DNA from 3 places in the Luteibacter sp. NPDC104163 genome. Region 2 is predicted to be linked to each of the others. Evidence: predicted binding sites of a transcription regulator. Region 2 holds the regulator's gene; each other region holds the start of a gene.
The links. Region 2 encodes sigma-54, which starts transcription at its own class of promoters, with help from an activator protein. Its sites were predicted from a motif close to TGGCACGNGCNTTGC; they were not measured.

Region 1 (7,741 bases), on a different contig from region 2:
TGCGGATCGATGCGCAGGTCACGCCGATCGCTGAACGCGCGCACGTAGTTGGCCTGGAGCTTCAGGTACTTCGTGAGGTACCAGTTGGCGCCGAGCGTCCAGTCGTGTTCGTTGCCACCACGGGTCGTGCCGTCGTCGAGGTCGAGGGTGCTGTAGCGCACCAGCACCTCGACGGCGCCCCACGGCCCCTTCGGCACCACGTCGGACACGTTGCCCGCGCTGTAGGAGCGCGACTCGCCGGTGAGCACCCAGCTGCCAAAGGTGTACCAGCCATGCGCCTTGTACGCCGGCTTGCCGACCAGCTTTACCTTTGCATCCAGGTATTCGCCCTGCACGCTGTACGGACCCTCGATCCACAACGCCTCCGCGCCGCGGCGATCGATGTGGCTGGCGGGCGACAGTGCACCGGAGTCGATGAGGCGCTGCGTGATCAGGCCCGCCTCGGGCAAGGCCCGCAGGCGCGCCGACGGCACGTTGTAGTGGCCGCGGCCATCCCACGTGCCCTTCGGGTCTTCGCGTGAGACGGAACCGCCAAGGTGCAGCACGTGGCCGGGCGCGTTGTTCGGCGTCCAGGCCGCGCGTGCCGCGACCATGCGGCCATCCAGGTCGCCCTGCAGGTTGCCGCCGTTGTAGTAACCCAGCTGGACCAGGTAGGCCTTGCGGGCAAGTGCCCAATCCACACCGATGCGGCGGTTGGCGTACACGGCCTGCATCGGTAACGAGGTTTCCAGGAACGAGGTCGTACCCGTGCTGGTGTTGCCCTCGAAGCCCACCGGTGTCTTCATGAAGCCCACGCGCACCGCGCCGGCATCGTCGCCGAGCAGCGCCTTGGTCTGCAGGCGGAAGAACACGTCGAGCCACGTCTTCGCCTGGAAATCGAACACCGCCGTGGCGTCATACACGCCCTTCTTGCGGATGAAGAAGCCGAACTCCTTGCGGCGGTTGGTCTGGGCGTCCTCGTACGTACCCTGGTCATTGCTGAAGCGATCCAGATCGAACTGGTACTTCACGGACAGGCCCAGGTCGGTGCCATCGGCGAACACATAGTGCGTCGGCCAGTTGTTGCGCCAGTCGTACTGGTTGCGCGGCGCGTCGTCCGCCATGGCGCAGGCGCTACCGGCCAGCGCCAGCAGCGCAAGGATCGTCTTCTTCACTCATGTACCCCTTCCTACCCCGCCACCCACTCCGGCGGTTCCAGCAAAAATTAGCAGCCATCGCAGGTTCCTGCGTGGCCAAAAAGGCACAGGCGGTCACAAAACTGTCATCTGGCCCTGCTGCATCGGCCGGAAACGGGCAGGCTTGAGGCAAAAAAAGGGGGAGCCGAAGCTCCCCCTCCCTTCCTCACCCCGAGGAATGCGATCAGATCGCGTAGTACATCTGGAATTCCAGCGGGTGGGTGCTCGCACGGTAGCGGGTCACTTCCTGCATCTTCAGCGCGATGTAGCCATCGATGAAATCATCGGTGAACACGCCGCCGGCCTTCAGGAACTCGCGATCCTTATCGAGCGCGGAGAGCGCTTCGTCCAGGCTCGCGCACACCTGCGGGATGTTCTTCTCTTCTTCCGGCGGCAGGTCGTACAGGTCCTTGTCGGCCGGTGCACCCGGGTCGATCTTGTTCAGGATACCGTCCAGGCCGGCCATCATCAGCACGGTGAAGGTCAGGTAGCCCGACTGCATCGGATCCGGGAAGCGGATTTCGATGCGACGGCCCTTCGGGCTGGCGACGTACGGGATGCGGCACGAAGCCGAACGGTTACGCGCCGAATAGGCGAGCATCACCGGCGCTTCGAAGCCCGGCACCAGGCGCTTGTAGCTGTTGGTGGTGCTGTTGGCGAACGCGTTGATGGCCTTGGCGTGCTTGAAGATGCCGCCGATGTACCACAGCGCCGTCTGCGACAGGCCGCCGTACAGGTCACCCGCGAACAGGTTCTCGCCGTTCTTCGACAGCGACTGGTGCACGTGCATGCCCGAGCCGTTGTCGCCGACGATCGGCTTCGGCATGAAGGTCACGGTCTTGCCGGCCTGGTGGGCGACGTTCTTGATGACGTACTTCATCGTCATCAATTCGTCGGCCTTCTTCACCAGCGTGTTGAAGCGGGTGCCGATCTCGCACTGGCCCGCATTGGCCACTTCGTGGTGGTGCACTTCGACCACCTGGCCGAGCGACTCGAGCACCTTGCACATGTCGGCGCGCAGGTCGCCCAGGCTATCCACCGGGCTGACCGGGAAATAGCCGCCCTTCACGCCCGGGCGGTGGCCGGTGTTGGTGCCGTCGTACTTGTAACGCGACGACCAGGCGGCTTCTTCCGAGTTGATCTCGTAGAACACGCGGCCCATGTCGTTCTGCCAGCGGATCGAATCGAAGATGAAGAACTCCGGCTCCGGGCCGAAGAACGCCGTATCGGCGATGCCGGTGGACTTGAGGTACGCCTCGCCGCGCTTGGCGATCGAGCGCGGGTCACGGCCGTAGGCCTGCATGGTGCTCGGCTCGAGAACGTCGCAATGCAGGATCAGCTGCTTGTGCGCGCTGAACGGATCGAGGTGGGCCGTTTCCGGATCCGGCATCAGGACCATGTCGGACTCGTTGATGCCCTTCCAGCCAGCAATCGAGGAGCCGTCGAACATCTTGCCGTCTTCGAAGGTGCCTTCGTCGATCTGGTGGGCCGGGAAGGTCACGTGGTGGTGCTTGCCGAGCATGTCGGCGAAACGCAGGTCGACGAACTCGATTTCCTCGTCCTGGATCAGGTTCAGCACTTTCGAAGCGGCGGACATGGGCAAAACCTCGGCAATAGGTGTTGGGGCGCAGGGCTTGTAGCAATCGCTATGCCAGCGGCCCCGCATGGGAAGACCGGCCTGGATCAAGCCCCGGCATCATAAACCCGCCAAATGACATGTGCTGGATTGCACCACGACGGTGCATTTATAAGCCTCATGCACCAAATCGGCTGCGTTGCGGCATGCCTTGCGCCAATGCGCCGCGCCCACGCAAGATGCGCTCGCCGAACGGGGCGGGGGCGTCGCGGCTTTCAGGGACCGGGAGAGAGCCATGGGTGCGAAGCCCCAGCGATGGATCGCGTGCTTGCTGTTATTGGCCTGGCACATGGCCGGTGCCCAAGCAGCACTGCCGCCGATAGACACCGCAGCCGTACGGGATGACACACGCCCCACCACGCGCGAAGGCAAAGACCTCGTTGCAGCGCTGCAAGGTGCGCCCACGGAGGGCGACCTGTTCGATCTGGCAAGCTTGGGACCCTCCGCACCCTCGGCGGCGGGAGACGCCGCCATCGCGCTGCTTGATAGTCCACGACCCGACATTCGCGCGATCGCGGCAGCCTCCCTCGGCTACGTCCGCTACCCGCCGGCACAGCAGGCACTCCAGCGCGTACTGGCCGATCCTGCCGATGCCTACGCCAGTGCCTTCGCGGCCCTTGCCTTGGGGCGCCTGGGCGACCGCGCCGCATTACCTGCGCTCCACCGGGCCGCCAGCGGCTATTGGTATCCACCGGTTCGGGATTACGCCGCGGCCGCGATCAACCAGATCGAGCACCCGGCGCCGCTTACCCCGTTCCACCGACAGGAATGGGCCCTGGGCCGCACGTTGCCTTACGACTCGCGTTGCGCGCTTACCGATCGCCCCATGGTTTTGCCGGAGCTGTCCATCGATGGTGGACGGCTATACGGCATCGACAAGGGCGAGTTCGGGGGTGGGCTGTACTTCGACGATGGTCAAGGCCATGTCAGCCAGCTAGGCGACATGAACGTGCAGGCCATCGCACGGCTGGGCACCGACATCATCGCGATCTCGGGTCTGTCGCACCTGGGCTGGGTGAATGGTGCCGTGTACAAGCTCGAGCGCGCCCAGCACGGCGATTGGCACGCCACGTACTGGCGCCGCCTGCCCTGGGCGCCTTACGGGGCCGTAGCCGAGCCCGGCCAGCTCCGCATCGTCCTACCGGCAGCCGACATCCTTCTCGCCACCGATGGGAGCTTCTCGATGGCACCGTGCCCCGGTACGCGTCACGGCGAGTGGCGTGATCGCGTGGGTTCACTGAGGCCGGCCTCACCTTCCCTCTTCCCGAAGTCCAACCCGCTTCTTCTTGCAGGCGAACCATGAGCAACGCGACCGCACCAACGCCGCAGACCGACGTCCTGACCATCCATACCGTACGCACACCCGCCAGCCTCCGCCGCAGCGTGATCGGCATGTACCGCTGGGCGCCGCGCGCCTTGTTCGTCATGGCGATCGCGGCCGTCGCCGTGATCGCTTGCTCCGTGGGTACGCCGAGCCATCGCCCCCTTGACTGGCTCCCGCCCATCGTCGGCATCGTCTCCGGCCTGGGCTTCATCGTGTGGATGATGACGACGACGGTACGCAGGCTTGCCGACAAGGCCCAGCGCGAAGGCTCACCGGTGTTCACGATCACCCGCGACACCGTGAAGTACACCACCACGGTCATGTCCGCCGAAGTGGCATGGCGCGCGGTACACAGCGTCTGCGTGTCACCACACACGCTGTACGTCTTCACCACGCGCTCCTGCGCGCTCTTCATTGATCGTGGCGCGCACGATGCGCGCTTCCTTGAACTGGCGCGCGCTGCAGGCGTCAGGGTGCGCGGAGCGTGACCGTGGCGAGTTCGCCACCCATCCGCGCCACGCTGGATCCCGAGGTCACGAAAGCATGGAGCGCTGCGCTCGCTGCGTACGGGAAACGCTTTGGCTGGCTCTACGTCGTGGGCGGCGTCGGGATGGTGGTTGGCCTGGCAGGCCAGTGGCTCGCGGGCAAGTGGATGCTCCTGGCCGTCATACCGGGCATGGGCGCCTTCTTCGCAGCGGCCGTAACGTCGAGGACGGCCGCGCCGAAGTGTCCCCATTGTGGCGAGTTGCCTTATCCACCCTTTCGGCGTGGGGTCGATCCCTACTCCGTCGAGTCGTGTACGCACTGCCTTTACTGGTTGCGCAAACCCTGGTGACGTTGAACAGACTTCCTGCAGACGTTCGCTGCAACGAAGTCGCGCACATAGTCTGCGCAGGCCTGGGGATTCGACTGCAGGATGCCGTGCGGTCCATCGACTGCCTTGAGAATCGAATCCGGGCGGGTGGCGTGGATATGCTCCGTCGCCGCTTGCGGCACGAGAACATCGCGTGTCGCACGCAGGCAGAGCAGCGGAACTACCGTCAAGGCGAGCGAGGAGGAGACATCCACCGATAGCGTGGCTGCCAGGCGCCCTCGAAGCGCCGCGTTCCCAATGCCCGACACTGCCTCCATATAGGATTGCCTCAACGCTCGCGGTGCACGATTGCCGATCAGGAACGGAAGCGATGCGTGCGCCCAGGCCCGGCTCATGAACATGAGTGGGACCAGGGACGAGAGATGCCTTGCCCAAGGCCTCGGGCTACGTGCGAACGTCGCGGCAAGCACCAGGCCACGCAAGCCGGGTGGCTTCTTCGCGGCCAACAGGATAGCGAGCGGACCGGCGAATGACTCACCCAACAAGATGAAGGGCGACGGCGGAAGCAACGGTGCGACGTACTCCGCGAGCTGGTCGTATCCGGCGCCGGCCTGATCAGCGTATGGAATGATCTGTACTCGCAGATCGTCACCCAGGCACGCCCGGAATGGTTCAAAAAGCATGCCGGTACCATCCATGCCGGGGAGCAGCACGAGTGTCGGCGCATTATTGTGGCTCATAGCCACCGGCGGGCACCGTCGTGCCCTGAACTCGTGAAACCATCTGCGCCCCTCGTGTTGACGAACCGATTTTATGAATACCCCAAAATCGGTGACTGGCACCCCTAATCATACTTCTCTATGCGGAATAGCTTATCGCGCTGGGACAGCCTCGTTACGATGAACACGTCTTGATTCAATTCAGCGGGAAGCTTGTCGCGAAGCATAGATGCAACGAACTGAATACCTTCACGTTCAGCGAGCGCGGCGATCCTCGCGAGCTGATTTCCGTGCATCAACTCTCGTTTATCGTTAAGCAGAAAATGAACGCAGGGGATCATCTGATCGTCGGCGAAAATTGTGTACGCCAGATCGAAGCAAGCGATCTCGCCTTGCTTCTTTCCGGAGCTCATATTCGTGTTGAACGCAGAAAACTTGAATATCGAGGCTCCACGTCTTGCAACTCGCTCGACTTTAACAGCGAAGCTCTCCCCATAAAGTTCTTGAGATACTTCGGAAAAAATGACATTAAACCGATTGAGTTGAGACTGAATGCGCTGCTGGGCATCACGCGAGAACATGAGACTCTCGAGATTCCTGAGGCTAACTTCTATCTCATCGATGCGAGCGTTTACCGATCGTATCGATGCAATTTGGCTTTCCGCCTCTCCCTTTCTTCTACTAAGGTCATTTAGCCTTGCGTTTAGGTCAGACAAACGCTCGTATGTCATCCCATCGAGCACCGAAGACGCCAGCGACCGTTCCTCGCTTACAACGTGGGCACGCAGATTCTTCAGGCTGGAAATGCGCTCACGAATTGACGTCAGGTCGCGTTCGATATATGCGGCCTTCTGCTCAAGCATTCCATTATGGAATTCTACAAGCTGTTCGAACGACTTCTGTATCCCGTCGACGTGATCACGTGCCGACATATAGAGCTGCCGTAAGGCCGCCATATCAATCGTGACACTTGAGGTGCGAAGCTCTCTCGCCGCATCAGTGATCAGCTTCTCCTTAAGCTGAAGATGCGATATCTCTTCAGATGCCACGTGAGCCTGGACCTTAAGATCGCTGAGTATCCTCAGATCCTCATCCATGCTAGCCCTAACGCCTAGCGAGGTGACCTCGGCGTTTATTCGCGAGATCCCGGCCTCGACGACGGCAAGCGTCGCCTCGTATCCAGATAACGATTGCGTTCGCTGAAGGCGAGCCAGAAAGCTCTGTTCAATGCGTCGATCAGCAAGAAGCATCTGCTTCTGCTCTCCGTCGGCCACGTCGCAACCGAACATGAAGAGATAGAGGGACTCATACTCCTCATCCCTCGTGAATTTGTCTAGCGTCTTCAGCGTATTCGAATTCGCCGATTCACTATATCGAATATTATGGGAAATGATCTGCCTGTATGTGGGTTTCTTCCCGAGCTGGCCCGGCACCAACAGTTCCGAAACCGCCTCTTTGAAGCCCTCCTCCGTATAAGACTGACCCGACACGCGCCGAATTGCTCGCTTGCGCGATAGGAAGTTGCGTTCGATGCACACGTCTCCCGAAGGGTCGGAGGAAAGATCTTGAGTTAGGCACAGCGAGACGAGAACCTCTTTTTCAATCAAGTAGTCCTTAACAAGACGATACTCGTCCTTACCAGTTTCAGGATCGGTATAGATCTGCTTCGGGCTTCCCCCCAAGCAGAAATCGACGAGCATGAGGGCCGTCGTCTTGCCCACACTGTTACCCGTAGACTTGCCCGCACCTGTTGGCGTCTCATCAACGATTAGGTTTAGGCCCTGACGGAACTTGATTTCTCGAATCAAGCCGTCCACTGATGATATGACCAAGGCTCTTAAGAACATAGGGCTAACCAACCATCTCCATCCAACTCCACAAGATCAAGTAGAAAAAGCCAGTCCAACGAGAGCACGAAAACGGGAAAAGAAATCTCCGACTTAACGAGTCCGAATAACTCGTAAATAGAAGCGCGACGAACCTCGTACAGGTGCTGAAGTAAAAGACCGCCGCCGAAGTAGGCCGATTGCCTTGGATTAACGTCTTCAGGCAAGAGCATGAACGACCCCTGGC
Region 2 (7,741 bases):
AAGATCCCTCCGCGGCCACCGGTGGCGGCGACTTCCGCCAGTTCGGGCAACGATTTTTCAGAGTAGTTGAGGACGCGGAGCAGCATCGGCAGGTTCAGGCCGGACACGCAGCGGAGCTTCACGCCCAGCGCGCCCAGCGAGAGGCCGATGTTGCACGGCGTGGCGCCGTAGAGGTCGGCCAGCACCAGTACGCCATCGCCCGTATCGAGCTCGCGGGCATGCTTCGCGGTAAGCGAGCGCATGATGTCCGGGTCGGCGCCGGGTGGCACCTCCACGGCATCCACCGTGAGCGGGAGCTTGGGCATCACATGGCGCGCGGCGGAGACCAGGGCCTGGCCCACGGCTTCGTGCGTCATAAGGAGCACGCCGACGCTCATCGCAGGTACTCCGGCTGGCAGGGAAAGCTAAAGGTGCTCATTCGAGCTCACGATGGAAAGTCAGTACGTTGCCGCGTCCCTCGCGGAAATGCCGGGCAAGGCGCTCCACGAGATACACCGAGCGGTGGCGACCGCCCGTGCAGCCGATGGAGACCGTGACGTAGCTGCGGTCCTCGCCTTCGAAGCGCGGTAGCCAGGTATCCAGCCAGCGCGCCACGTCGGCATAGTATTCGCCCACGATGGGCTGCGCGTCGAGGTATTCGCGCACCGGCTGGTCCTTGCCCGAGAACGGCCGCAGGCGCGGGTCCCAGTGCGGGTTGGGCAGGCAGCGGGCATCGAAGACGAAATCCGCGTCGGACGGCAGCCCGCGGCGGTAAGCAAACGATTCGAACAGCAGCGTGGTGCCATCGCTGGCCGCCGCGTAGCCGGTCGCGAACAGCCGGCGCAACTGGTGGACGTTGAGCTCCGAGGTATCGATGACCTTCTCGGCGATCGAGACCAGCGGGCGCAGCAGACGGCGCTCTTCCGCGATGGAATCGGCGAGGGAACGGCGCTCGGCCGCCAGTGGATGGCGGCGGCGCGTCTCCGAATAGCGCTTGATCAGGACGTCGTCGCGGCTGTCCAGGAAGATCAGGTGTACGTGGAGGCCGGCGCTCGAGAGCTCCGACAGCACGTGCGGCATGCGCTCGAGGTCGGAGCGACGGTTGCGTACGTCCACGCCCACGGCGATGCGACGGCGCGGACCGTGCTCGCCCTGGCTGACGGCGGCGACCAGCTGCGGGATGAGTTCCGCCGGCATGTTGTCGACGCAGTAGAACTCCAGGTCCTCCAGCGCGCGGAGGGCGACGGTCTTGCCGCCACCGGACATGCCGGTGAGCACCACCAGGTGGATGGCGCCGGCTTCGATGATGGGGCCTTTGAGGAGCTCGTCGTTCACCGGGGTCACCACGGGGAGAACCGGCGCATCTGGTGCGCCTGGCGGTCGATGAAGGTCTGGGCGGGATCGATGCCCTTGCTCTTCAGTACATGGTTGCGCACGGCCGCCTCCACAAGCACCGCCAGGTTGCGGCCAGGCGCTACGGGGATGGTGATCTTGGGTACGTCGACGTCCAGCACGTTGCGCCTGCTGACATCGCCGGTGAGGCGGGTCATCGCGTCGGTCTCCTCGCCATCCTTCATCGGCTTCAGGTGGATCACCAGGCGAAGGTACTTCGACGGCTTGACCGCCGTGTGGCCGAACATCTCGCGGATGTTTAGGACGCCCAGGCCGCGGACCTCGAGCAGGTCCTGCAGCAGCTCCGGGCAGGCGCCATCGATGACATCCGGGGCGATCAGGGTGAATTCGGTGGCGTCATCGGCGACCAGGCGGTGGCCGCGGCTGATGAGTTCCAGGGCCAGCTCGCTCTTGCCCGAGCCGGGGTCGCCGGTGATCAGGACACCGATCGAGAACACCTCGAGGAACACGCCGTGCAGGGTGACCCGCGGGGCCAGCGTGCGCGCCAGGTGGTATTGCAGGTAGGTGAGCAGCTCGTGGCCGCGCTTGGTGCTCTGCCAGAGCGGGGTGTCGGTTTCCTCGGCCACCTCGCGAAGGTCCGGCGGGATCGCCTGGTCCTTCGTGACGATGAGCGCGGCCGGCTGGTACGCCGCGATCTTGTGGATCGCTTCCCAGCGCTGGCGGGAATCCAGCCCGTCGAGGTAGTTCAGCTCCTCGGTACCGATGATCTGCACCTTGTTGGGGTAGATCACGTTCAGGTAGCCGACCAGCGAGGGGCGGCGGCTGAGCTTGGCGTTCGGCTCCAGGACACGGGCTTCGCCACGCATGCCCGCGATCCAGCGCAGGGCCATGCGTTCATGGACGCCGTCGAAGAGTTGTCTGGCGGTGAGCCGATCCACGCGGGGGTTCCTGTCAAAAAGAAAGCCGGTACGCAGGGGTACCGGCTTGCTTATATTGTGCCACAGGCCGCCTGGGGGCTTTACGTGGCGGCGCGGGCCTCGCGGACCTCGCTGTTGTGGTGGTCCTTAAGCTTTTCCTTATGCTTTTTCAGCTGGTCGGCGAGCTTGGCGATCATGGCGTCAATGGCCTTGTACATGCCATCGCCGATCGTGCCGTCTTCCTGGCGGATGATGCCCTCGGCGTGGAGCCGGGTGCCCGAACAGTGGAGCGTTCCGCCCACCTTGTGTTCAGCCTTATCCACGGATAGCACGACATCTAAGGCGGTGATGTTGTCGAAAAGGCGTTCGAAGCGGCCGATTTGCTGTTCCACGCGCTCGCGCAGGGCAGGGGTGATCTGGATGTGCTGGCCGCTGATCTGGATTTGCATGACGCCTCCTTCTTGCTGAGGGTGCCGCCGCTGGGGCGGCGAGAGGGGAGTGGCGGGTGCCGCTCCTGAACCTGTCGACTATGGGACCGTGATCCTCCGAGGGGGTTCCGCGCCGCGCTTAACTCGCGCGAACGCGTTCACTGGAACTGGGGATGCGCATCGCTTCACGGTACTTGGCCACCGTACGGCGTGCGACCTGAATACCGCGTCGATGGAATTCCTCCGCGAGGGCCTGGTCGGACAGCGGGCGACGCGGGTCTTCCGCCGTGATCAGCTTGCGCAGCATGGCCTGGATGGCCGTCGCGGACGCGCTGCCGCCGTCTTCCGTGGCCACGCCGCTCGAAAAGAAATGTTTCAGCTCGAAGGTACCGCGCGGCGTGTGCATGTACTTGCGCGTGGTCACCCTGGAAATGGTCGATTCGTGCATGCCCACCTCCTCGGCCACCTCGCGTAGCACCAGCGGGTGCATGGCCTCGGGGCCGTAATCGAGGAAGGCGCTCTGCCGGCGGACGATCACCTCGGCGACCTTGGTCAGCGTCTCGGCACGCGATTGCAGGCTCTTCAGCAGCCAGCGGGCTTCCTGGAGCTGGCCTTTCATCCAGGTGGCGTCATCGCCGCGGGCACGGGCGATCAGGTTGCAGTAATGCTGGTTCAGGCCCAGCCGGGGCTGGGCATCCGGATTGAGGCTGACCCGCCAGCGGCCGTTCTCGCGGCGCGCGTAGACATCCGGTGCCACATATTCGACCGGGGTGGCGTCCAGCGCGGCACCGGGCCGGGGATCCAGGCTGCGGATGAGTGAGGCGGCGACGGCGACATCGGCCTCGGCGGCCTTGAGGCGCCGGGCGATCTTGCCGGTATCGTTGCGCGCCAGCAGCTCGATCTCGTCGGTGACGATCCGGATGGCGAGGTTGCGCTGGGGTGTTTCTTCGGAGAACTGGCTGAGCTGGCAGAGCAGGCAGTCGCGCAGGTCCAGGCTGGCGATGCCGGTCGGATCGAAGCGCTGGATGCGCTTGCGCACCGCTTCGATCTCGTCGAGCTCGCAGTGGAATTCGCGCAGGGCCGTCTGGACCGCCTCGCAGCCATCACGCAGGTAGCCGTCTTCGTCCAGCGCATGAATGATCGCCGTGGCGATGGCGTGGTCGCGCTGGGTGAACTGGGAGAGGTTGAGCTGCCATTCGAGGTGTTGCTGGAGGCTTTCCGGTGCCGCGTTCTGCGGCTCGAAGCCTTCTTCGTCGCCGCCACCATTACGTGACGGGGCGCCCGCGTAGTCGCCGGCCTCGCCCTGGAAACGGTCGTCGTCCCAGTCCGGCGTAAGTTCGTCGGAGGGCGATGCGGTGGATTCTTCCTCGCGGGTCGCCTTGGCGGGCTGCTCGTCACGGGCCCGGTACTCCATGGCCTCGTCGAAGCTGGCGCTTTCTTCCGGCGCGTCCGCTTCCGCCTCGGCGTCTTCCGCGAACTCGAGCAGCGGGTTGCTTTCCGCGATCTGGCGGAGTTCGGCCTCGAGCTCCAGCTGCGACAACTGGAGCAGGCGGATGGCCTGCTGGAGCTGTGGCGTCAGCGTGAGCTGCTGATGCAGGCGAAACTGAAGTCCGGGTTTCATTACCTTCGCAAGATCGGGTTACCGAGCCATCCTAACCCCTCGCGGCCCCCCTAAACCAGCCGCCCTGCACGCCTATGCCGCCCGGCCGATTCTGCGTAGTCGTGGGAGCGCGCTTGCGCGCGATGGGGGCTGCGGGAGCCCCCATCGCGCGCAAGCGCGCTCCCACAAAGGCGAAATCAGATCCGGAATTCACGGCCCAGATACACCTCGCGGACCTTTTCGTCGGCCAGGATGTGCTGGGGGGTGCCCTTGGAGAGCACCTCGCCGTCGTTGAGGATGTAGGCGCGGTCGCAGATGCCCAGGGTTTCACGGACGTTGTGGTCGGTGATGAGCACGCCGATGCCGCGTTCCTTCAGGTGGCGGACGATGCGCTGGATTTCGCCCACCGAAATCGGGTCGACGCCGGCAAACGGCTCATCGAGCAGCATGTAACGCGGGCGGGCGGCGAGGGCGCGGGCGATCTCCACACGGCGGCGTTCGCCACCGGAAAGGCTGATGCCCTTCTGTTCGGCGATATGCGAGATCTTCAGCTCGTCGAGCAGGCTCTCGAGTTCGTCCTCGCGCTGCTTCTGGGTCATGTTGTCGCGCAGTTCCAGCACGGCCAGGATGTTGTCGGCCACGCTGAGGCGGCGGAACACCGAGGCTTCCTGCGGCAGGTAGCCGATGCCGAGCTTGGCGCGCGCATGCATGGGCAGGCCGGTGATGTCCTGCTGGTCCAGCTTGATCTGGCCTGCGTCGGCCTGGATCAGGCCGACCACCATGTAGAAGCAGGTGGTCTTACCGGCGCCGTTGGGGCCGAGCAGGCCCACCACTTCACCTTCGCGGATGGAAAAGGCGAAATCGCGTACCACCTGGCGGGCGCGGAACCGCTTCTGCAGGCCTTGGGCTGAAAGCATCGTGTCAGGGCTTCTTCGTGTTGTCCGCCGGCTTGGCCGCGGGGGCGGCGCCTGGCTGGGTCTTCGGCTGGAAGGTCATGTGGATGGTGGACGTGCCGTTGCTCTCGCCCTTCATCGTGCTGTCTTCCGTGTTGTACGTCAGCTTGTCGCCATCCGACGTGCCCTTGTTGGGCTGGTCGACGTGGGCGTTGCCGGTAAGGATCGCGACGCTGGTCTCGTTGTCGTAATCGATGTTGCTGGCGCGGCCGTGCATCCAGTTGCCCACTTCGTCCTGCTGCTGGACCGTCGCGGGTTTGCCATCGATCACCGCACGCTTCACCGAATTATCGTCGTTGAGGTAAACCGTGGCCTTGTCACCCGTGATCTTCAGGGTGCCCTGCGTGATCACGACCTTGTTGGTATAGATCACGATGCCCTGCGGCTGCTGCGAGCCATCGAACGTCTTGGCGTCGACATGGACTTCTTCGTTGCGGTCCGATTTTTTCGCCATGACCGGCGTGGCGAGCGCAAGGAGCGCCACCCCGCAAGCCGCGAACAATGCCTTAGCGCTTGCGTGGCTGGTACGTGGTGTGGACTGCATCGAGGAGCTCCAGGTGCTTGGTGTCGAGGTTGGCACGCATGCCGATGCCGTTCATTGTAGAGCTTCCCTGAACGATACGCGCCGCTTCGGCCGTTTCCAGGCGGTTCTCCTTGGGCCATGCGGTGACCTCAGAGGTATCGATGCTGGCCGGCGGGCTGGTGGCGAACGCCACGCGGTCCATGTGGACCAGGCCCTGGAGCTTGAGCATCGTGCCGTCCTTGTTCACCCAGCCGTACTGGGAGTGGCCGGTCCACGGCGGCGCGGTCGTGTCCTTGGTCGGGGGCAGCACGAAATTCGGCGCATTGATGTACAGCGATTCATCGCCCTCGCGGCGCTCCAGGTGGGGCGCGATGAGCTTGAAGGCGGGCTTGCCTTCCTCGTTGTACGAATCGAGGTCGAAGTTGGTCAGCACATAGCCCGAACGGGGCGGACCCACGAAGTCGTCAACCTTCTTCGCCGGGGCCACCCAGTAGTACAGCAGCACGCTGGCACCCAGGACCGCGGCGAGGATGGCCGAGGTTCCGGTGGCGCTGCGGTCCTTGAACAGGTTGAAGACGCTCACAGCCAGCGGTCCCGCTCGGCTTCGGCCTTGCCCTGCGCGGCCAGGATCATGTCAGCCACTTCGCGGGCGGCGCCGTAGCCGCCGGTCAGGCGGGTGCGCCAGTGGGCGCGCTCGGCGACCCACGGATGGGCGTTGGCGACCGCGACGGCAAGGCCGGCGATGCCCATGGCGGGCAGATCCGGCAGGTCGTCGCCGACGAAGGCGGCTTCGGCCGGCTCCAGGCGCAGGGCCTCGAGCAGTGCGTTAAGCGTGGCGCGCTTGTCCTTCTGGCCCTGGTAGACGTGCTGGATGCCCAGCTCCTCGGCACGCAGCGAAACCGGGTGGCTGATGCGCGCCGTGATGATCGCGACCTTGATGCCGTTTTCCTGCAGACGCTTCAGGCCCAGGCCGTCATGGACGTGGAAGACCTTGGTCTCGCGACCGTCCTCCGCGTACCAGAGCCGCCCATCGGTCAGTGTGCCATCCACGTCGAATACGACCACGCGGATGCGTGCGGCGCGTTCGGCGACGTCGGCGGGGATCTCGGTGTAGTGCGTGTAAGCCATGGCGTGAAGGATACAGGGGCGGTGCCGGCGCGGTGGGGACGCGCGGGGCGCGGCGTCAGACGACGCGCGCGCGGAGCAGGTCGTGGATGTTCAGGGCACCGACCACGCAGCCGTCGGCGTCGGTGACCAGCAGGGCGTGGATCTGGTGCTTCTCCATCAGCTGGGCGGCCTCGACGGCGAGCTTGTCCGAGCCAATGGTCTTCGGGCCGCGGGTCATCAGCTGGGCGACGGTGGCACCGCGAAGGTCCACGCCATCGTCATCCAGCGCGCGGCGAAGGTCACCGTCGGTGAACACGCCAAGCAGGCGGCCTTCGGCGTCGACGACGGCGGTCATGCCCAGGTGCTTGCGGGTCATTTCGACCAGCGCTTCGCTCAACGAGGCGGTGACCGGCACGCGCGGGACGTCGTCGCCCTTGTGCATGACATCGCCGATATGCAGGAGCAGCCGGCGCCCCAGGCTGCCGGCCGGGTGCGAGCGGGCGAAATCATCCGAGGTGAATCCGCGCGCATCGAGCAGGGCCACGGCCAGCGCATCGCCAAGGACCAGGGCCGCCGTGGTGCTGGCGGTCGGCGCCAGGCCGTGCGGGCAGGCCTCGGAGGCGACATTGCCGTCGATATTCACGTCGGCCTGGCTGGCCAGCGAGGAGCGGGGGTTGCCCGTGATAGAGATCAGCGGGATGCCCTGGCGCTTGATCGCCGGCAGGATGAAGAGCAGCTCGTCGGTTTCGCCCGAGTACGAGATGGCCAGGACGATGTCGGAGGGCTGGATCATGCCCAGGTCGCCGTGGCTCGCCTCGCCGGGGTGGACGAAGAACGAGGGGGTCCCGGTGGAGGCCAGCGTCGCCGCGATCTTCCGGGCG
Region 3 (7,741 bases), on a different contig from region 2:
CGCTGGCCTTCTCGGTCGACGAGAAGTCGAGATCGGCAAACACCTGCGCGCGCACCTTGCCTGAGCCGACCAGCGGCGCCAGCAGGTCTTCGACGCGCTGCGTGTAGGTGGCTTCGATGCGGTTGGACAGGCGCAGGCGGTTGTCGCCGATGGCGGCGGCGCTATCCGGATCGTTCTGGGTCAGCAGGCTGCCGCCCTGGTCGATGACCGAGACGTTGCGCGTATCGAGTTCAGGCACGCTCGCGGCGACGAGGTGGACGATCGCGGCGACCTGGCCCTGGTCGAGCTGGCGCCCGGGGTACAGGGTGACGACGACCGAAGCACTGGCCGGCTTGTTATCGCGGATGAAGGCGGAGGGCTTGGGCAGCGCGAGGTGCACGCGGGCAGCGCGCACCGACTGCAGGCCGGCGATGGTGTTGCCGAGGTCGGCTTCGAGCGCCGACTGGTAATGCGAACGTTCGGCCATGTCGCTCATGCCGAACGGGGAATCGGAAGCGGGCTGCGCGGTAGCAGCGCCCTGCGGCAGGCCCTGGCCGGCGAGCTTGAGGCGCACGGCGGCCACGTCGGCCACCGGTACAAAGATCGAGCTGCCATCGGTGCTGAGCGTGTACGGCTCGTTCTGGGTCTGCAGCGCCTGGGTCACGGCCGCCGCGTCTTTCTGTTCCAGGCCACCGTAGAGCAGGCCGTAGTTCGGGGCACGCGACCACATCACCGCGGCGATGCCGATAGCGACGGCACCCGCGATACCGGCCAGCATGAACAGCTGGCGCGCGGCAGGCGTCTGCGCGAGCGACTTCAGCGAGTGCATGCGCGATGCGTTGCTGGTGTCCGTGGTAGCGACGCCGTTATCAGCCATGGGGAGTAGTCAGTCCTGGGATACGTGGCACGCCGGTTAGACCGACATGTTCATGATTTCTTTGTAGGCATCGACCATCTTGTTGCGCACTTCGGTCATGCCGCGGAACGCGAGGTCGGCTTTCTGGCCCTGGATCATCACCTGGGCGAGATCCACGCCCGGGTCGCCGCGTTCGAAGGCCGTGGAGAGCTGGCCGGCCTTCTGCTGTGTTTCGTTGACGCCATCGATGGACTGCTTGAGCAGGTCACCGAACGAGCCCTTCTGCACGGGGGCGGCTTCGCCCACGCCACGGATGGCGGGCATTTCGGTCTGCGCGCTGATGCGGCGCATCTGGAGCAGGAGGCTGTTGACGTCGATCGTGGTCATGACGGTTTTCCAACGCGTAATCGTCTTACCGACACTTCAAGCACGACCCATGCCAACCGTGAAGAACGATCAGCCTGCCTGCGCAGCTTCGGAAAGGCCGTATTTGCGCAGCTTTTCCACGAGAGTCGTACGCTGCACGCGGAGCAGCTTGGCCGCATGGGCGACCACGCCGTTGGCGGAATCCAGCGCCTGGCGGATCAGGCCGATCTCGATGCCGGCGAGGTGATCCTTGAGGTCCAGGCCGCCCTGCGGCAGCACCGACGGATCGCCTTCACCGCCGTAACGGAAGGTTTCCGTCACGTCCGGTTCGGCTTCCATCATGGCGATGAGCGCCGCACCCGATACTTCCTCAACCGGCGTCGCACCGCGGTACTTTTCCGGCAGGTCGGCGGCGCGCACATCGCCCTGGGGCATGAGGATGGCCATGCGCTCCACCAGGTTCGACAGCTCGCGGACGTTGCCCGGCCACGCATGGGCGCACAGGGCGTTCATGGCGCTCGGGGTGAAACGCACCGACGACAGGCCACGGGTGACCAGGCGCTGGTTGAATTCGGCAATAAGCGCCGGCAGGTCTTCCAGGCGCTGGCGCAGCGGCGGCATTTCCAGCGGGAATACCGACAGGCGGTAGAACAGGTCTTCACGGAAGGTGCCACGCTCGATGGCGCCCTCGAGATCGCGGTGGGTCGCGGCGATGATGCGCACGTCGCAGCGCTGCGCACGGTTGCCGCCGACACGCTCGAACACGCGCTCCTGCAGCACGCGGAGCAGCTTCACCTGCATCGGCAGGCTCATGTCGCCGATTTCGTCGAGGAACAGCGTGCCGCCCTCGGCCAGTTCGAAGCGGCCCTTGCGCGAGCTGATCGCGCCGGTGAACGCGCCCTTCTCATGGCCGAACAGTTCGCTTTCGAGCAGCTCGGCCGGGATGGCGCCGCAGTTGATCGCGACGAACGGCTTGTCACGGCGCGGCGAGCAATCGTGGATGGTGCGGGCGACCAGTTCCTTGCCGCTGCCGGATTCGCCCAGCACGAGCACGCTGGAATCGAACGGGGCGACCTGGCGGATCAGCGCGTTCACCCGCTGCATCGGGCCGGACTGGCCGACGAAGCGCAGGCTGGAGACCGCCGGCTGCATGCGGGCCTGGAGGCTGCGCAGGGCTTCCGACAGGCGCTCGTAGCGCAGCGGCATGTCGATCAGCTCGACGTTCTGGATGTTGTCGTCGGCGATCAGCGCGGTGGCGATCGGCGAATCGGCGGCGACCAGCATGGGCAGTTCGCGGGCCTGGCGGCCGAGCGGTGCGAGGTAGCCTTCCAGCTCGGCCTCGTCGTCCACCGTGCCTACATAGGCACCGCGCCAGGCCTCGCCCGCTTCCACCGTGTGCATGCGGCTGGCCAGCACCGGGCGGTAACCCAGGAAGGCAAGCGCCGAACCCACGGCATCGGCGCGGGACGGGTCGGATTCGACAACGAGAAAGTTGGACGACTTCACCGGATATACCTCGCGTAGAGAATGATCGAAGGCCCCTGGGCGGGTCCGTGCTGGAATCCCGTCGCCTTCGTTGCAAGGTATCAATCAAGGAGCGTGCCAACGTCGGAAAACCGACGGGAAAAGCCTGAAATCCGCGTCAGGGAACGGACTGTCGCCGTGTAGGGAAAACCTTTTCGGCAACGTGTGAAAACGCCCCGGTGAGCGTCAGCGTCAATCGTGACGACACGCGTCACGAATGTGACGCAGGAAGACACGCGACGTTCTTACGTCACGTGACGTAAAAGGTCACCCCTGGGCCGACTGGGCCCGGGCCTCGGCGACCTGGCGCCGGTGCTGGCGGAAAACCAGCCGCTCGATCTCGTCGCGGACCGGTTCGGAAAGGCCATCGAAGGCCACGAAACCCTTGCCGTCCATGGGCCCCGGCTGGCGGATGCCCGGCAGTTCGAGGGGCAGCGCCCTGACCACATCGAAGTGCAGCTTCACCAGCACCGACTCGCCCACGGGCGGCAGGCCGTCCCAGGGGAGGACCACGCCAAGGGCGTTGAAGCGCAGGGAAATGCGGGGTGGCAGGGCCGACTGCGGCAGGAGAAGGCGGTTCACGATCTCCATGAGGACGTTGAGCTTGGCATCCAGCCGGGCGACCTCATGACTGAGGGCGTTGTCCTCGTCGCCGGTATCGACCCGGCGGTCCATCAGGGCGGCTACGGCGACCAGGACGTTAGCGTTGCGATCGTTGACCGAAGCCAGGGCGGCCGGCGCGGGGCGCTCGGCGGGCTCACAGGTGGCGTGGAACCGGGCGTCCCAGGTGACCCGCTCCGAAAAGGCCTTCCACGTCGAGTCACTCATGGGCCTGCCACCGTGGTGAAATCAGAACGAAGTATACGCAGCCACGGCCTTGCGTACCCGGTTCGAGGAACCGAGCGCCAGCGCGGTCTCGTCGCGGGCGGCCGAGACGAGGTCCTTGATCAGGTTGTCGATCAGCATGATCGACTTGAGCGACTCGAGCGTTTCCGGTGCCGGGCGCATCGTGCCGGCACGCAACACGGGGTCGCGCTCCGCTTCCAGGCCGGTCAGGTCATCCCAGCGCCCTTCCGAAGCGGCGGCGTGCATGGCCTCGGTCAGGGTCAGGACGCGATCGATGTCGCAGAAAGTGATGTTCATGCCCCGGCCCCTGCCACCTGGCGAGCTTCAGCGGGGATAGCCACCCAGCTGTCGCGGATCTGGCCAAGCAGGGTCGCCACTTCGTCCAGCGCCAGGGTATCGGCGTGCAGGTTGGCGAACAGGAGGCGGCGGCTCATGTAGTCGTACAGGGCATCCAGGCGCTCGACCAGCGAGGGCTGCACCTCGTGGTTCAGGCCGGCCTGCAGGCCGCCGATGATCTCGATGGCCTTGGAAATGGCTTCGCCACGCGAGGCGACGTTGCCAGTGGCGATGCAAGCCACCGCCAGGCGGATGCGCTCGAGGGCACCTTCCATCAGGAGGGTGACCAGGCCGTGCGCGTCGGCGGATTCAATGCCACCGCCGGTGCGGATTTGCTGGTAGGCGCCTGCGCCGCGCGAGTATCCCAGTGCCATGTCTAGTCGTTCCTACCGTGTTACTTGTTTGAGTTGCTCAGCGCGTCGAACTGCTGCTGGAGATAGCTGCTGGTGCTGCTGAGCTTGGTCATCATGGTGTCCAGCGCGGTGTATTGCGTGGTCAGCCGCTTGGTGTAGTCCTGCATCTGCTGGTCGTAATCCGACTGCTGCTGCGCAATATCCTTGGTCTTCTGGTTCAGGTTATTGGTGCGCTGGGTCAGGATGCCGGAGCTGGAGGTCCAGCTCGTGATCAGCTTGTCGAGTTTCGGCGCGATGCCGTTGTCGCCGCTGAGCAGGCTCTGCGTCTCCTTCGGGTTAGACGCCATGTATTTGGTGAGCTTGCTGGAATCGAACGCCAGCGTGCCATCGACCTGGAAAGACACGCCCAGGCTGCTGAGCGAAGTGGGGCCACCGTTGGCCGCCGCGACGTGCGAGCCGATAAGGCTGGAGACCTGGCTCTTGATCGACATGACCGTGGCGTCGCCGATGAGGGCGCCGACCTGGTTATTGGTCGCGTCGTACTTGGTCAGGGTCTGGTACGTGGACACAAACGAGTTGTAGGCGGTGACCAGGCTCTGGACCGCCGTGGTCACGGCCGACGTATCGGTCGTGATGCTGACGCTGCTAGGACCTTCCTTCACCAGGTTCAGCGTGACGCCATCGATCGCATCGGCCACGGTATTCGTCGCGCTGGTCGCCGCGGTTCCATCGATGGTGAATTCGGCATCCTGAGCCTTGGTCGTCGGGGTATCCGTCGTCGGGTCGAACGCGAGCTTGGATAGCCCGCCGTCGCCGCCGCTGGCGGTGACCGAGAACGCGTTGGCAGCGCCCGTGGAAACCGACGAAAGGACCAGGTGCGCGCCGTCCTTGCCGGTCACGATGCTGGCAGTCACACCGGGGTTATCCGATGCCTTGTTGATCTTGTCGCGGATGTCCTGCAGCGAATTACCCGTGCTGCCGATGTCCAGGCTCATCGACTTGTCGCCGATGGCGATCGTCAGCGTGCCGGTACCGACGGCAGCGGTCGAGCTGCTGATCGCGCCGGACGAGGTCTTCTGGGCCGTGGCGAGCTTGCCGACCACGATATTGAACGTACCGGGGACGGCTGTGTCATCAGCCGAGGCGGTGAGGATCGTGGTGTCGCCGACCGAGGTCTTCTGCGTGGTGAACGCGGAACCGCTGGTCAGCGCCTTCATGGCGTTCTGCAGGCTGGTCAGCGAGGAAGTGAAATTGCCGACCGCGGAAATCTGGGTGGTGTTGGCCGAACTGGCGTCGGAAAGCTTTTTATCCGTCGCGGCGCGCTTGTTGGCTACAAGGTTCGACACGATCGACGCGACGTCGATGGAGCTGGAACCCAGGGTGATCGGATTGGTGGACACGAGACTTCTCCTTGAAGACGCCTCACTGCCCTGGGCGCCAATTTGCCGACGGGTAGCCCTGCGCGCAGGGCTACCCGTGGCAACTTAAGCAATTACCCTGCCAACCCCGGAGCTAACCCGGGGAGGCGGAGCTCCGGGCGGATTAGCCGAGGAGCTTGGTCACGATCTGCTGCGACTGGTTCGCGGTGGCGAGCACCGAGACGCCGGCCTGCTGCAGGATCTGCGCCGAGGACATGTTCGCGGTTTCCTGGGCGAAGTCGGCGTCGGTGATGGCCGACTTCGACGAGGTCAGGTTCTGCGAGATGTTCTGCAGGTTGGAGATGGTCGACTCGAAGCGGTTCTGTACCGCACCGAGGGTCGAGCGCAGGTCGGAAACCGACTGCAGGGCGGCATCGATGCGGTTGATCGTGGCATTGGCATCATCCACGGTCTTGACGCTGGAATCGGCCAGGGTGTGGCTCGTATCGACCGCGACGTTGGCGTCCGCAAAGCCGAGCGTCTCGGCCGTGCTGTTAGCGGCCACCGTCACCTTGATCGCCTGCGACGACGACAGGTTCAGGTTGCCATCCTTGTCGACGAACGCGGTGACGCCTTCCGACGACTTGCTGTTGATCGCGTCAGCCAGGTCCTGGGTCGACTTGAACGTGCCCGAGATGCTGAAGGCGTCGCCGCTGCCGATCTGCAGCTTCAGGTCGCCGTCCTTGATCGTCACAGGCTGGTTGGCAGCGAGGGCGGCCTTGGCCGTGCTGGTGGCGGTAGCCGGGGTCGCAGCGCCGGTGCCGGTGGTCGCGGCATCAACCTTGGCGCCGAAGCCCAGGGTGGTGGCGTCAGCACCGCCAATGGCGATGTCGGCACCGGTCGAGTTGCTGAGGGTCAGCGATTCGCCGGTGACCGAGGTGGTGAGACCCGTGATGCCGAGGCCATCGATCTTGGCCTTCAGGTCTGCGATGCTGTTGAAGGTGCCGTCGACGCTCTGGCCACCAATGGTGAGGGCATTCGCCGCGATCGTGAGAGGCGTAGCGAACTTGCCGGTCATGTCGTTCGTGGCGGTACCCGGCGTGCTCGTGGCGCCGCCAGCGGTAGCCTTACCCACCGTGCTCAGGCCAAGGGTCGCAGCAGCCGAACCACCGAAGGTGATGCCTGCCGTGGTCGAGCTGTTGGAGATCTTCAGCTCGCCGGTGGTGGCGTCCTTGCTGGCAATGGCCGTGCCGCCCGCAGCCGTGTTGATCGCCGTGACCAGGTCGTCGACGTTCTTGTAGGTAGCCGGAGCGACGCTCACGGCGCCCGCACCCGTGTCGACCGTCAGGTCGTTCGTGGCGAGCTTAAGGCCCGTGGCGAAGCTGGCCGACACCGTCGTGCTGGCCAGGGAGCCGACCTGGTCGGCCTTCATGCCCTTATCGAGGCCAACGTTGATCACTTCACCGACGTTCGCGCCGACCTGGAAGCTCAGGTTCTTGGCCGAGCCGTCGAGGACCTTCATGCCGTTGAAGTTGGTCTGCGTGGCGATACGGGTGACTTCCGACAGGCGCTGCTGGACTTCAGAGTCGAGCGCCGCGCGGTCGGAGTTGGAGTTGGAGGCGTTGGTCGACTGAACGGCCAGCTCGCGGATGCGCTGCAGGTTGTTCGTGACTTCGTCCAGGGCCGACTCGGTGGTCTGCGAGAGCGAGATACCGTCGTTCGCGTTCTGCACCGCGCGGTTCAGACCGTTGATCTGGGTCGTCATGCGGGTCGAGATGGCGAGGCCGGCGGCGTCGTCCTTGGCGCTGTTGATGCGGTTACCCGAGGACAGGCGCTCGATAGCCGAGGACAGCTTCGTCTGCGAGGTCGACAGGTTGCGCTGAGCATTCAGCGACATGATGTTGGTGTTGATGGTCAGAGACATCGTAATGATCCTTTGGTAGCGGAACCGAATGGCCGGAGTAGGTGTCGGCGTATTCCGGCGGGGTTCCGATAGGGAAGCCTTCCGCCTCAGAGAGGTTTACGGCACGCCGGGAGGAAACTTGAGAACTTTTTCTACCTGTCAACAGTTATTTTTTGACGGGGGCCTGGGACGTAGCCCTGCCCTGCCACTGTCGAGGGAG

Region 1: glnA (type I glutamate--ammonia ligase) is a predicted target of sigma-54. The motif match lies at 2,815-2,829, and genes of this name have one in related genera.
Region 3: fliD (flagellar filament capping protein FliD) is a predicted target of sigma-54. The motif match lies at 5,749-5,763, and genes of this name have one in related genera.

What each region holds. Positions count from the first base shown of each region.
Region 1 is NZ_JBVJMK010000008.1:32,603-40,343, forward strand. It holds gene ACZ6YI_RS11685 (OprO/OprP family phosphate-selective porin) at 1-1,103, opposite strand, end outside; gene glnA (type I glutamate--ammonia ligase) at 1,360-2,772, opposite strand; gene ACZ6YI_RS11695 (HEAT repeat domain-containing protein) at 3,047-4,114, shown strand; gene ACZ6YI_RS11700 (YcxB family protein) at 4,111-4,623, shown strand; gene ACZ6YI_RS11705 (alpha/beta fold hydrolase) at 4,946-5,689, opposite strand; gene ACZ6YI_RS11710 (DUF2326 domain-containing protein) at 5,794-7,485, opposite strand; gene ACZ6YI_RS11715 (ABC-three component system middle component 6) at 7,506-7,727, opposite strand; gene ACZ6YI_RS11720 (ABC-three component system protein) at 7,714-7,741, opposite strand, start outside.
Region 2 is NZ_JBVJMK010000004.1:89,186-96,926, forward strand. It holds gene ACZ6YI_RS06825 (PTS sugar transporter subunit IIA) at 1-377, opposite strand, end outside; gene rapZ (RNase adapter RapZ) at 415-1,314, opposite strand; gene hprK (HPr(Ser) kinase/phosphatase) at 1,320-2,270, opposite strand; gene hpf (ribosome hibernation-promoting factor, HPF/YfiA family) at 2,351-2,698, opposite strand; gene ACZ6YI_RS06845 (RNA polymerase factor sigma-54) at 2,817-4,298, opposite strand; gene lptB (LPS export ABC transporter ATP-binding protein) at 4,475-5,194, opposite strand; gene lptA (lipopolysaccharide transport periplasmic protein LptA) at 5,199-5,774, opposite strand; gene lptC (LPS export ABC transporter periplasmic protein LptC) at 5,737-6,336, opposite strand; gene ACZ6YI_RS06865 (KdsC family phosphatase) at 6,333-6,881, opposite strand; gene ACZ6YI_RS06870 (KpsF/GutQ family sugar-phosphate isomerase) at 6,937-7,741, opposite strand, start outside.
Region 3 is NZ_JBVJMK010000001.1:296,565-304,305, forward strand. It holds gene fliF (flagellar basal-body MS-ring/collar protein FliF) at 1-856, opposite strand, end outside; gene fliE (flagellar hook-basal body complex protein FliE) at 893-1,222, opposite strand; gene ACZ6YI_RS01275 (sigma-54 dependent transcriptional regulator) at 1,292-2,707, opposite strand; gene ACZ6YI_RS01280 (PilZ domain-containing protein) at 2,993-3,553, opposite strand; gene ACZ6YI_RS01285 (flagellar protein FliT) at 3,575-3,868, opposite strand; gene fliS (flagellar export chaperone FliS) at 3,865-4,281, opposite strand; gene fliD (flagellar filament capping protein FliD) at 4,302-5,660, opposite strand; gene ACZ6YI_RS01300 (flagellin N-terminal helical domain-containing protein) at 5,803-7,542, opposite strand.